One region of the Arthrobacter sp. BGA-UO-ETr-C19 genome, then DNA from elsewhere that is predicted to be linked to it. Evidence: riboswitches for the same ligand, from Rfam matches in the RefSeq annotation. Region 1 holds a riboswitch; the other holds the start of a gene.
What was found. A riboswitch is a leader RNA that binds a small molecule or an ion and turns the genes downstream of it on or off. The one in region 1 is predicted to bind cyclic di-AMP.
Positions count from the first base shown of each region.

Region 2: linked by a shared signal. The riboswitch ahead of AC57BR_RS13220 (NlpC/P60 family protein) and the one ahead of AC57BR_RS03345 (aggregation-promoting factor C-terminal-like domain-containing protein) in region 1 are both predicted to bind cyclic di-AMP.

Region 1 is NZ_JCAQPC010000008.1:59,854-64,234, reverse strand. It holds gene AC57BR_RS03350 (bifunctional glycosyltransferase family 2/GtrA family protein) at 1-1,230, opposite strand, end outside; gene AC57BR_RS03345 (aggregation-promoting factor C-terminal-like domain-containing protein) at 1,521-2,414, opposite strand; cyclic di-AMP (ydaO/yuaA leader) riboswitch at 2,420-2,583, opposite strand; gene AC57BR_RS03340 (sensor histidine kinase) at 2,678-4,291, opposite strand; gene AC57BR_RS03335 (response regulator transcription factor) at 4,295-4,381, opposite strand, start outside.
Region 2 is NZ_JCAQPC010000021.1:37,021-41,401, forward strand. It holds gene AC57BR_RS13215 (GGDEF domain-containing protein) at 1-504, shown strand, start outside; gene AC57BR_RS13220 (NlpC/P60 family protein) at 699-1,475, opposite strand; cyclic di-AMP (ydaO/yuaA leader) riboswitch at 1,479-1,644, opposite strand; gene AC57BR_RS13225 (SulP family inorganic anion transporter) at 1,824-3,326, opposite strand; gene AC57BR_RS13230 (GTP pyrophosphokinase) at 3,333-4,381, opposite strand, start outside.

The sequences.
Region 1 (4,381 bases):
TGCGCCGCTGTGCACCAGGGCGAGCGCGCCGGACGTGAGGGCCAGCCCGATTCCGAAAACCAGCAGCCCTTCGAAGTGGTGCCGGGCAACATCGCCGTTGCCGGCGATGCCGAACGTGAAGCGCCGGTTCGCGGCGGTGTTGGCCACGGCCGTGGTGAGGAGGGCCAGCAGGTTGGCAAGCTGGGCGTCCATCAGGTTGCGGCAGAGGTAGAAGAGGACCAGGTACGCCAGGGTGGATGCCACGCCGATGGTGCCGAACCGCACCAGCTGGCCGAACAGGCTGCCGCCCGGACTTTGCTCCTGGCTGCGTGATGCGGCGGGGAGCGGGCCGCGGGCCAGGGCTGCGCGGAGTTCGGCGATCGGGATGCGGCCGGTGACCATGTCCTTGCTGAGCCGTGCCATGCCGCGGACATCGGCAAGGGCGGTCTGGACGATGTCCACGCTGGAGTTGGGGTCGTCGGTCCAGTCCACCGGCACCTCGTGGACCCGCAGGCCGCAGCGTTCGGCAAGGACCAGGAGCTCGGTGTCGAAGAACCAGGCGGTGTCCACGGTGTGCGGGACGATCTGCTGGGCGATGTCGGCCCGGATGGCCTTGAAACCGCACTGCGCATCGCTGAAGTGGGCGCCCATCAGGGACTGGAGCATGAAGTTGTAGCTGCGCGAGATGAATTCGCGCTTCGGCCCGCGGACCACCCGCGAGTTGCGGGTCAGCCGCGTGCCGATGGCCAGGTCCGAGTGGCCAGAGATGAGTGGTGCCAGGAGCGGACCCAGTGCGGCCAGGTCGGTGGAGAGGTCCACGTCCATGTAGGCCAGGACGGGTGACGGCGAGGCCAGCCAGACTTTGCGCAGGGCGTTGCCGCGGCCCTTCTCCTCGAGGTGTACCACGGTGACCTCACGGAGTTCCCGGGCCACCCGCTCGGCGGCCTTGAGCGTGCCGTCGGTGCTCGCGTTGTCCGCAACGGTGATGCGGAACGAGTGCGGGAACGTACCGCGCAGGTAGGCGTGCAGCCGGCGCAGGCACTCCTCCAGGTCGCGTTCTTCGTTGTAGACCGGGATGGTCACGTCCAGGACCGGGACCGCGGTGGCGGTGTCGATGGGCGACCGCCGCGCGTGCCTGATGAGGGTCTGCGCCGGGGCATGTCCGGCCGCACCGGCTCCCTGGAGCGCGTGCGGCTGGGTGAGCAGCGGTGCGTGCGGCTGGTTTCCGGAGGCCTGGTCAGTGATGGTCATGCATCAACAGTGGCGGCCCCTGTTATGAGGGTTTTAGGGCGAAGCTGTGCGGGGGCTGTGGAAGTGGCTTCTGCACCAAATTTGCCCAGCGCCGGAACTGCCGGGACGCCGAAGGGCTCCTGATCCTGGCGGATCAGGAGCCCTCAGGGCAGCCTAAAGACTCGGGGAAGCCCATAGAACTAGGTAGCAGCACAGGGCGTTCCCAGCCGTGGGAACGCCCTGTGCTGCTACTCAGTTGGGTTGGAGGTGCAGAAATGCTCGCCGTCAGCCGGTTCGGCCGCGGCAACCTGTCAGTACCAGTTGTGGGCCAGGTGCCAGTTCAGCGCGCCGCACGGGGAGTCGTAGCGCTCCTTGATGTAGTCCAGGCCCCAGTTGATCTGGGTGCGGTAGTTGGTGCGGTAGTCCGCCCCGGCGCTCGCCATCTTCTCGGCGGGCAGCGACTGGACGATGCCGTACGCGCCGCTGCTGGCGTTGGTGGCCGTGGTGCGCCATTCCGATTCCTTGGTCCAGAGCCGCTTCAGGCACTGCATCTGGTCTGCGGACCAGCCAAAGGAGCCAAGCTTGCTGGCCGCGTAGGCCTGAGCGCCGGCGGGATCGTTCAAGGCAACAGGGGCCGCGGCCTTGGCCCTGGCGGCGGCGGCAGCCTTGGCAGCGGCGGCCTTGGCAGCAGCAGCCTGGGTGGCGGCAGCCTGGGCCTTGGCAACTGCGGCGGCGTTGGCCGCGGCAGCATTCTTAGCAGCGGCTGCCTTGGCAGCGGCGGCTTTCGCGGCGGCAGTCTTGGCGGCGGCAGCCTTGGCAGCGGCAGCCTTCGTTGCCGCCGCAGCCGTGGCCGCGGACTCCTTGGCGGCCGACTGCGGAGCGATGGACGCCGCGGACGGGGCGGGGAGGGCGGAGATCAGCGTCTTGTCGAAGCTCAGCGTCTGCCCCGCGTCGGCGGTGGCCGCGGACGTCGCGGAGGCGGACGGCGTAGCCTGATCGGCCGCGTGGCCGGCGGCGCCGACACCAACGAGCACGGCGGCGGCGGTGGTCAGGACAGCTGCCCGGCGCCCGAAGGACGGAAGGCCTGCGGCGAAACGGCCAAATGCACTCTTAGGCTGGGCAGGCTCGGCGCGGTGACGGGAAATCTTGCTGTCGGACTGCTTGGAGGCGCGTTCAGGGCGCGCCTGAGTCTTAAATTCAGACATGGTGGATTGCCTCTCAACACCTGCGGAGTTAGCTGTCGGGTTCGGATGAGGTCATCCGGCCGCACGGAAAATTCACGTGTCGGCTTCACCCCAAGGGCTGATGCGGAAAGCCCGGGACTCTGGTTCCCCCGCCTCTGCCTGATCTAGCGGAATCCGGGAAGCGGCAGAGCTGGGCGTCAATCCGGACATGCGGTCCTAGTGGCGGCCGCACGCTATCGACGGTACAGGAGGCTTTTGATTAAGTCACATTTAGGTAACGGACATCACGACGCCGGCGCGGCGCCTTGCGTGGGCAGGCGGACGGCAAATTCCGTCCGGCCAGGCCGGGACGTGACCTCCACTGTGCCGCCGTGCGCCGCCACAATGGACTGCACGATGGACAGGCCCAGGCCGCTGGTTCCCTCGGCCGACGCGACCCCCGGTTCTCCCCGTGAAGCCGCGGTATGGAGGGCCGTTCCCGCGGTTCCGCTGCCGGCAGCAGAACCCGTAGCCGCTGCGGCTGCCGGCGCCAGGGACGACTGCACCGGCGTCGCCCGTGACGCGTCTGCGCGGGCGAAGCGCGCGAACACTTTGTCCACGAACTCAGGCGGGATGCCAGCGCCGTCGTCCGTGACCGTAATCACAGCGCTGCCGTCGGCCGACCGCATCACGCCGGTGGTCACCGTGGTGCCGGGCGGGGTGTGCTTGCGGGCATTGGAGAGCAGGTTCACCAGGACCTGGTGCAGCTGTGAGGCATCGCCCCGGACTGACACGGGTTCCTCCGGAAGATCGAGGTGCCACGCCCGGTCCGGCGCCATGACTTTTTCGTCGCTGACGGTCTCGATGACGAGCTGCGTGAGGTCGACGTCGCTGAGCTTGAGTGGCTGGCCCTCGTCGAGCCGGGCAAGCAGCAGAAGGTCCTCCACCAGGGCGGTCATGCGCTCCGACTGGCTCTGCACTCGTGCAAGGGACCGCTGGCCGTCCGGGGTGAACTTTTCGGTCATGCGCATCAGCTCGGTGTAACCGCGGATGGCGGTGAGCGGCGTCCGGAGCTCGTGGGAGGCATCCGCCACGAACTGCCGCACCTTCATTTCGCTTTCCTGCCGCGCTTCCAGCGCGTTGGAGACGTTGTCCAGCATCTGGTTCAGGGCGTGCCCCACGCTGCCCACTTCGGTTCCGGGATGGGCGTTCGACGGCGGGACACGGACGGCGAGTGCCACCTCACCGGCGTCCAGCGGCAGGCGCGACACCTGGGTGGCCACCTCGGAGAGCTGCTCCAGCGGTTTCATGGTGCGGCGGATGAGCACCGTCCCGGCCAGGCCGATCAGCACGAGTCCGCCCAGCGAGACAATCGTGATGGTCCAGACGAGCGAGGTCAGGGTGTTCTGCTTTTCCGCCAGGGGGAGCCCGGTGACGATGACGTCCCCATAGGGGGTCTGCGTGGCAATCAGGCGGTAGGCGCCGGACGAAAGCGTGCGGTCAACCGGGGCACCGTCGGTGCGCAGGCCCAGGAGGAGCTGGTTGTCCCCCGACGACAGCGAGGAGCGGGTGGCATCGGTGGCCAGGAAGCCCGCGCTGCTGACATTGCCGTTCTCAATCCGGGCGATGAGGGTGCCGACTCTTTGGCCCCGCGCGTCCAGGGGATCAGGCCTTCCGCTGGGGTTGCCAATCGGAGGCCGGCCGAACTCACTTGAGCGGTGCGAGGCATCGCTGAGCTGCTTGTCCAACTGCTGGGTCAAGAATGAGTCCATGCTGGCGTAGCTGAACAGGCCGATGGCGCCGCAGATGGCCACGAGCAGTGCCATGGCCACCAGGACCAGGCGGGTGCGCAGATGCCAGGTACCCGGCTTCAGCCAGCTTCGGCGCTGGCTACGGACTGCGCCGGAAAGGTTTGCCACGGCCTACTCTGCCGGCTTGATGACGTAGCCCGCGCCGCGGACCGTATGGATCATCGGCGGATGGACGGCATCCACCTTCTTGCGCAGGTA
Region 2 (4,381 bases), on a different contig from region 1:
ACACGGGCACTGCGGACGGTGGCCACCCAGGACGGGCTTACCGGCCTCCTTAACCGCGGCGCGTTCCTGGAGGCGGCGGCCGAAGAGCTGGAACGCAGCAAGGCCGCCAACAGCGGGGGCTCGCTGATCCTCGCTGACCTGGACCACTTCAAGTCGGTCAACGACACCTTCGGCCACGCGGCAGGCGACCTTGCACTGCGGGCGTTCGCCGAGGCGTGCAGCGCATCGGTCCGGTCAACGGACGTTGCCGGACGCTACGGCGGCGAGGAGTTCATCCTCCTGCTCCCCGGGGCAGGCCCCAAGAGCGCGGAAATCATTGCGGGTGAAATCAGCAGGAGGCTGGCAGGGCAGCACATCCCGGAGCTGCTGCGGATGCCGACCGTCAGCTACGGCATTTCCACCTACAACGCGAAAACCAGTGATGTTGATGAGGTGATCGCGGCCGCCGACGTCGCCCTCTATGAAGCGAAATCACAGGGGCGGAACCGCACGGTCAGGGGCTGAGCCGCAGGCACCGGATCCGGAATGCATGGGGGACAATCCGGACCCGGCGATCCTGACTCGCAGCCGGAGGCTGCGGTCTTTCATCAGGCATAGCCAGTGTGTTCCACCGTCCTTGTAGAAAGGTGGGAGCACCTTGGGGGTGGCCGCGTTCCGCCGCCCCCAAGGCAGCGGAACACGGCGGTTTTTCAGCTCTGCTAGGCTGCGCGCACGAACGTGACGGGGCCGGTGGCAGTGAGCCAGGACAGCGGGTGCGCCATGGTGGCATTGATGCCGTTCATGCCGCCGCTGATGACCTTGCCGGCGCCGGCGTAGATGGCCACGTGGCCGGACTGCACCACCATGTCGCCGGGCTGCGGGGTGGAGACTACCTTGCCGTGGCTCAGGAACTGCATCGGGGCGAGGTCGCCCACGTGGATGCCGGCGGCGCCGAGGGCCTTCTCCACCATGGCGGTGCAGTCCTGCGTGATGCCAATCTGGGCGTAGGCCGAAGCGAGCATGGTTGCGTTGGCACCTGCCGCAGCCTTGACGGTGACCTTCGGTGCGGGTGCCGCAGCCTTGACGGTGACCTTCGGTGCGGGTGCTGCTGCAGCCTTGGCGGGCGCGGCGGCAGCGACGGGGGCGGCGGCAGGTGCCGCGGCCTTCTTCACCACCGGCTTTTCGACGACGGGTGCCGCCACCACGGGAGCCGGGGCCGACGTGACCGCGGTGCGTTCAAACTCGATCTTGACGCCGGAGGCAGCGTTCAGGGGAGCCTGCACCTGGCTGGCAGCCTCGGGGGCGGCGGCCGGAGCCGGCTGGGCCGGGGCGGCGCCGCCGGCGTTGGCCGCAACGGTGCCCGTGAATGCCAGCCCGGAGGCGGCGAGGATCACGGCTGCCTGGCGGCCGATGCCGGAGTTTGCGGAGGCAATGCGGGTGAACGGATTGGAGCGGGCGGCCGCAGCACGGCGGCCAGAAATAAAGCGGAACGACATGAAGAAGCCTCTCCCGATGCCTGCGAGGTGAGCTGTCGGATTCGGATGGGAGGCACCCGGCCGCGGTCCTGAGCGTGGTCAGGAACTGCGCGGCTTCACCCCAAGGCCCGCTGCAAGCAGGCCGAAAAGTGGTTTCCCCGTCTCTGCCGGACATGGGTCTTCGATTGATTCCTCGGGCTGCGGCAGAGTTAGGCAATCAGCGCGGGAGTGCCTCGTCGGTGAAAAGGCACGTTTTTCACGGTACGGGAGGCTTCGCTCAATGTCACATTAAGGTAACGGGGCCGTGTCGTTCATTTCGTATTGGCCCGCGTCAGGTAAGGGATCGGGGTCTGATTTTTGTGGTGAACCTCACTCTGCGGCGTTGAGCTTGCCGGCCAGCCGCTCCCGCATCTGGATGCTGGCCGAGTTGAGGCCGATCAGTTCCACCTCGCGGCCGTGCCTGCGGTATTTCTCCGTGACCGCGTCCAGCACGGCGATGGTTGAGGCATCCCACAGGTGCGAGGCGTGCAGGTCGATTACCACGCCGTCGATGTCCGGCTCGGCGTCGCGGGCGTAGTTGAACTGGGTGTAGAGGTCGTTGGAAGAGGCGAAGAACAGTTCGCCGTCCACGGTGTAGGTGGCCAGCGTCCGGCCGTTGAGCTCTACTTCCGTCCGCTCCACGGTGGCGAAATGGGCAACCCGGCGGGCGAACATCGCCATCGCTGCCAGCACCCCGACCCCGACGCCGATCGCCAGGTTGTGCGTGACCACCACCGTGCCGACGGTGATCAGCATGACTGCGGTTTCCGATTTTGGCATCCGCCTAAGCGTTGCCGGTGCAACAGAGTGCCAGTCGAACGTGATGGCCGAGACGAAGATCATCACCGCCACCAGCGCCGCCATGGGGATCAGGCCCACGATGTCGCCCAGGGTCACCACCAGTACCAGCAGGAAGACGCCCGCGAGGAATGTGGACACCCGGCTCCTGGCGCCGGAGCCCTTGACGTTGATCATGGTCTGCCCGATCACGGCGCAGCCGCCCATGCCGCCCAGGAAGCCGGTGACGATGTTGGCCACGCCCTGTCCCCAGGATTCGCGGGTCTTGTTGGAGCGGGTATCGGTGATGTCGTCCACCAGTTTGGCCGTCATCAGGGATTCCAGCAGCCCCACGAGCGCCATGGACAGCGAGAACGGGGCGATGGTCTGGAAGGTTTCCCACGTCAGAGGCACCTGAGGGATGAACAGTGTGGGCAGGCTTTCCGGCAGTTGTCCCTTGTCCTGGACGGTGGGGACGTCGATCCCGGCCCCTATAGCGAGGACCGTCAGGAGGACGATGGCCACCAACGGTGACGGCACCGCCGTCGTAATCCGGCGGAAGCCGACGACGATCAACAGGCCGGCGGCGACCAGCGGGTAGACGGGCCACGGAACCCCGATCAGTTCCGGCAGTTGGGCCATGAACACGAGGATGGCCAGCGCGTTCACGAAGCCCACCATCACCGAGCGCGGGATGAAGCGCATGAGCCGGGTGACTCCCAGCATGGCAAGCAGGATCTGGAATACCCCGGCGAGGATTACCGCAGCTATCAGGTGGTCCAGCCCGTGGCTGCGCATCAGCGGCGCGATCACGAGGGCGACGGCGCCTGTCGCGGCCGAGATCATGGCGGGCCGGCCGCCCACGAAGGAGATGGTGACCGCCATGGTGAAGGAGGCGAACAGTCCGATCCGGGGATCCACACCGGCGATCACGGAGAACGCGATGGCTTCGGGAATGAGGGCGAGGGCCACCACCAGTCCGGCGAGGGCCTCGGTCTTGAGGCGCCGCGGGGAACGGAGGGTGGCCCGGACGGACTGGAGCTGTTCGGGCTTCATGAAACTCTATTTCTTGGTCTGGCGGTAGCGCTCGATCTGCTTCAGCCGCCGCAGGAGGCTGTCGCGCCGCGGGTGGGGAACGGCGTCGGGCGCCTCGGCGGTGAGGTCGATGTGTTTGGTGCCGTACTGCCACAGCAGGAGGTCATCCAGCAGGCGGTCCGGTCCGGGGGAGTAGCGGTGGTCCAGGGCCCGGCGGACCTCGGTGATCCGGTTGGCGCTGAGCAGTCCGGCAAGCTGGACGGTCTGCTTGAGTCCGTGGGCCGCCAGGAGTTCGGCCGCCCATCCCCAGTCGTCATCTACTTTACGGTCTACGTGCGGGAGCAGGGTGCGCCAGACGTCACGGATGCGGTTGGGGGTGAGCTGCGCGGCGCCCTCACCGTCCACGTCCCAGTAGCTCCGGACCTCCTCGTAGCGTTCGTGCAGGTCCGCGAAGGCGGTCTCCACGGTCTCCAGCATGGCGGCGGTGGCGGTGAACTGGCGGTCGAAGTGCGGCGTCCAGGCCCGCGGGTCCTCGGCCTTGAACCGGATGTCGTGCTCGATCTCGCTCCAGGCATGCGCGAAGACGGTGCGGATCTGGCATTCGAAGAAGTAGCTGCCGTTGGGCGGGACCTCGGAGTTGAACACCTGCTGGTAGTTCTTCACCACGTCGTTCTGGATGGTGCGAAGGATCAGGTGCCGGCTGGAGTACCCGTACGTTCCGGACTCGATCGAGCCAATGTCCTTTTCGCGGTCCCCGCGGCAGTCGAACAGGTGCCTTTGGCGCTTGATCAGGTTCGCAACCAGTGCGTTCTCCGCCGGCAGCTTGGTAATCACACGGACGCCCACCATGTCGTTGAGGGTCCGGAACGGGTCCGGGAACTTCAGGAGCCGCGGTCCGCCGGGTTCCAGCGGTTCCTCGGTCCGGGAGATCTTCTCCCGGAAGGAATCCACCGACTTGGTCCGGCCGGTGACAAACAGCGGGGTGACCTCGGTGTCCTTGAGCATGGTCCGCAGTATCTGCAGGACTTCCCTGGTGACAAGCTTCAGGGCAGGCCGGACGCGCTCATAGAGTTCCA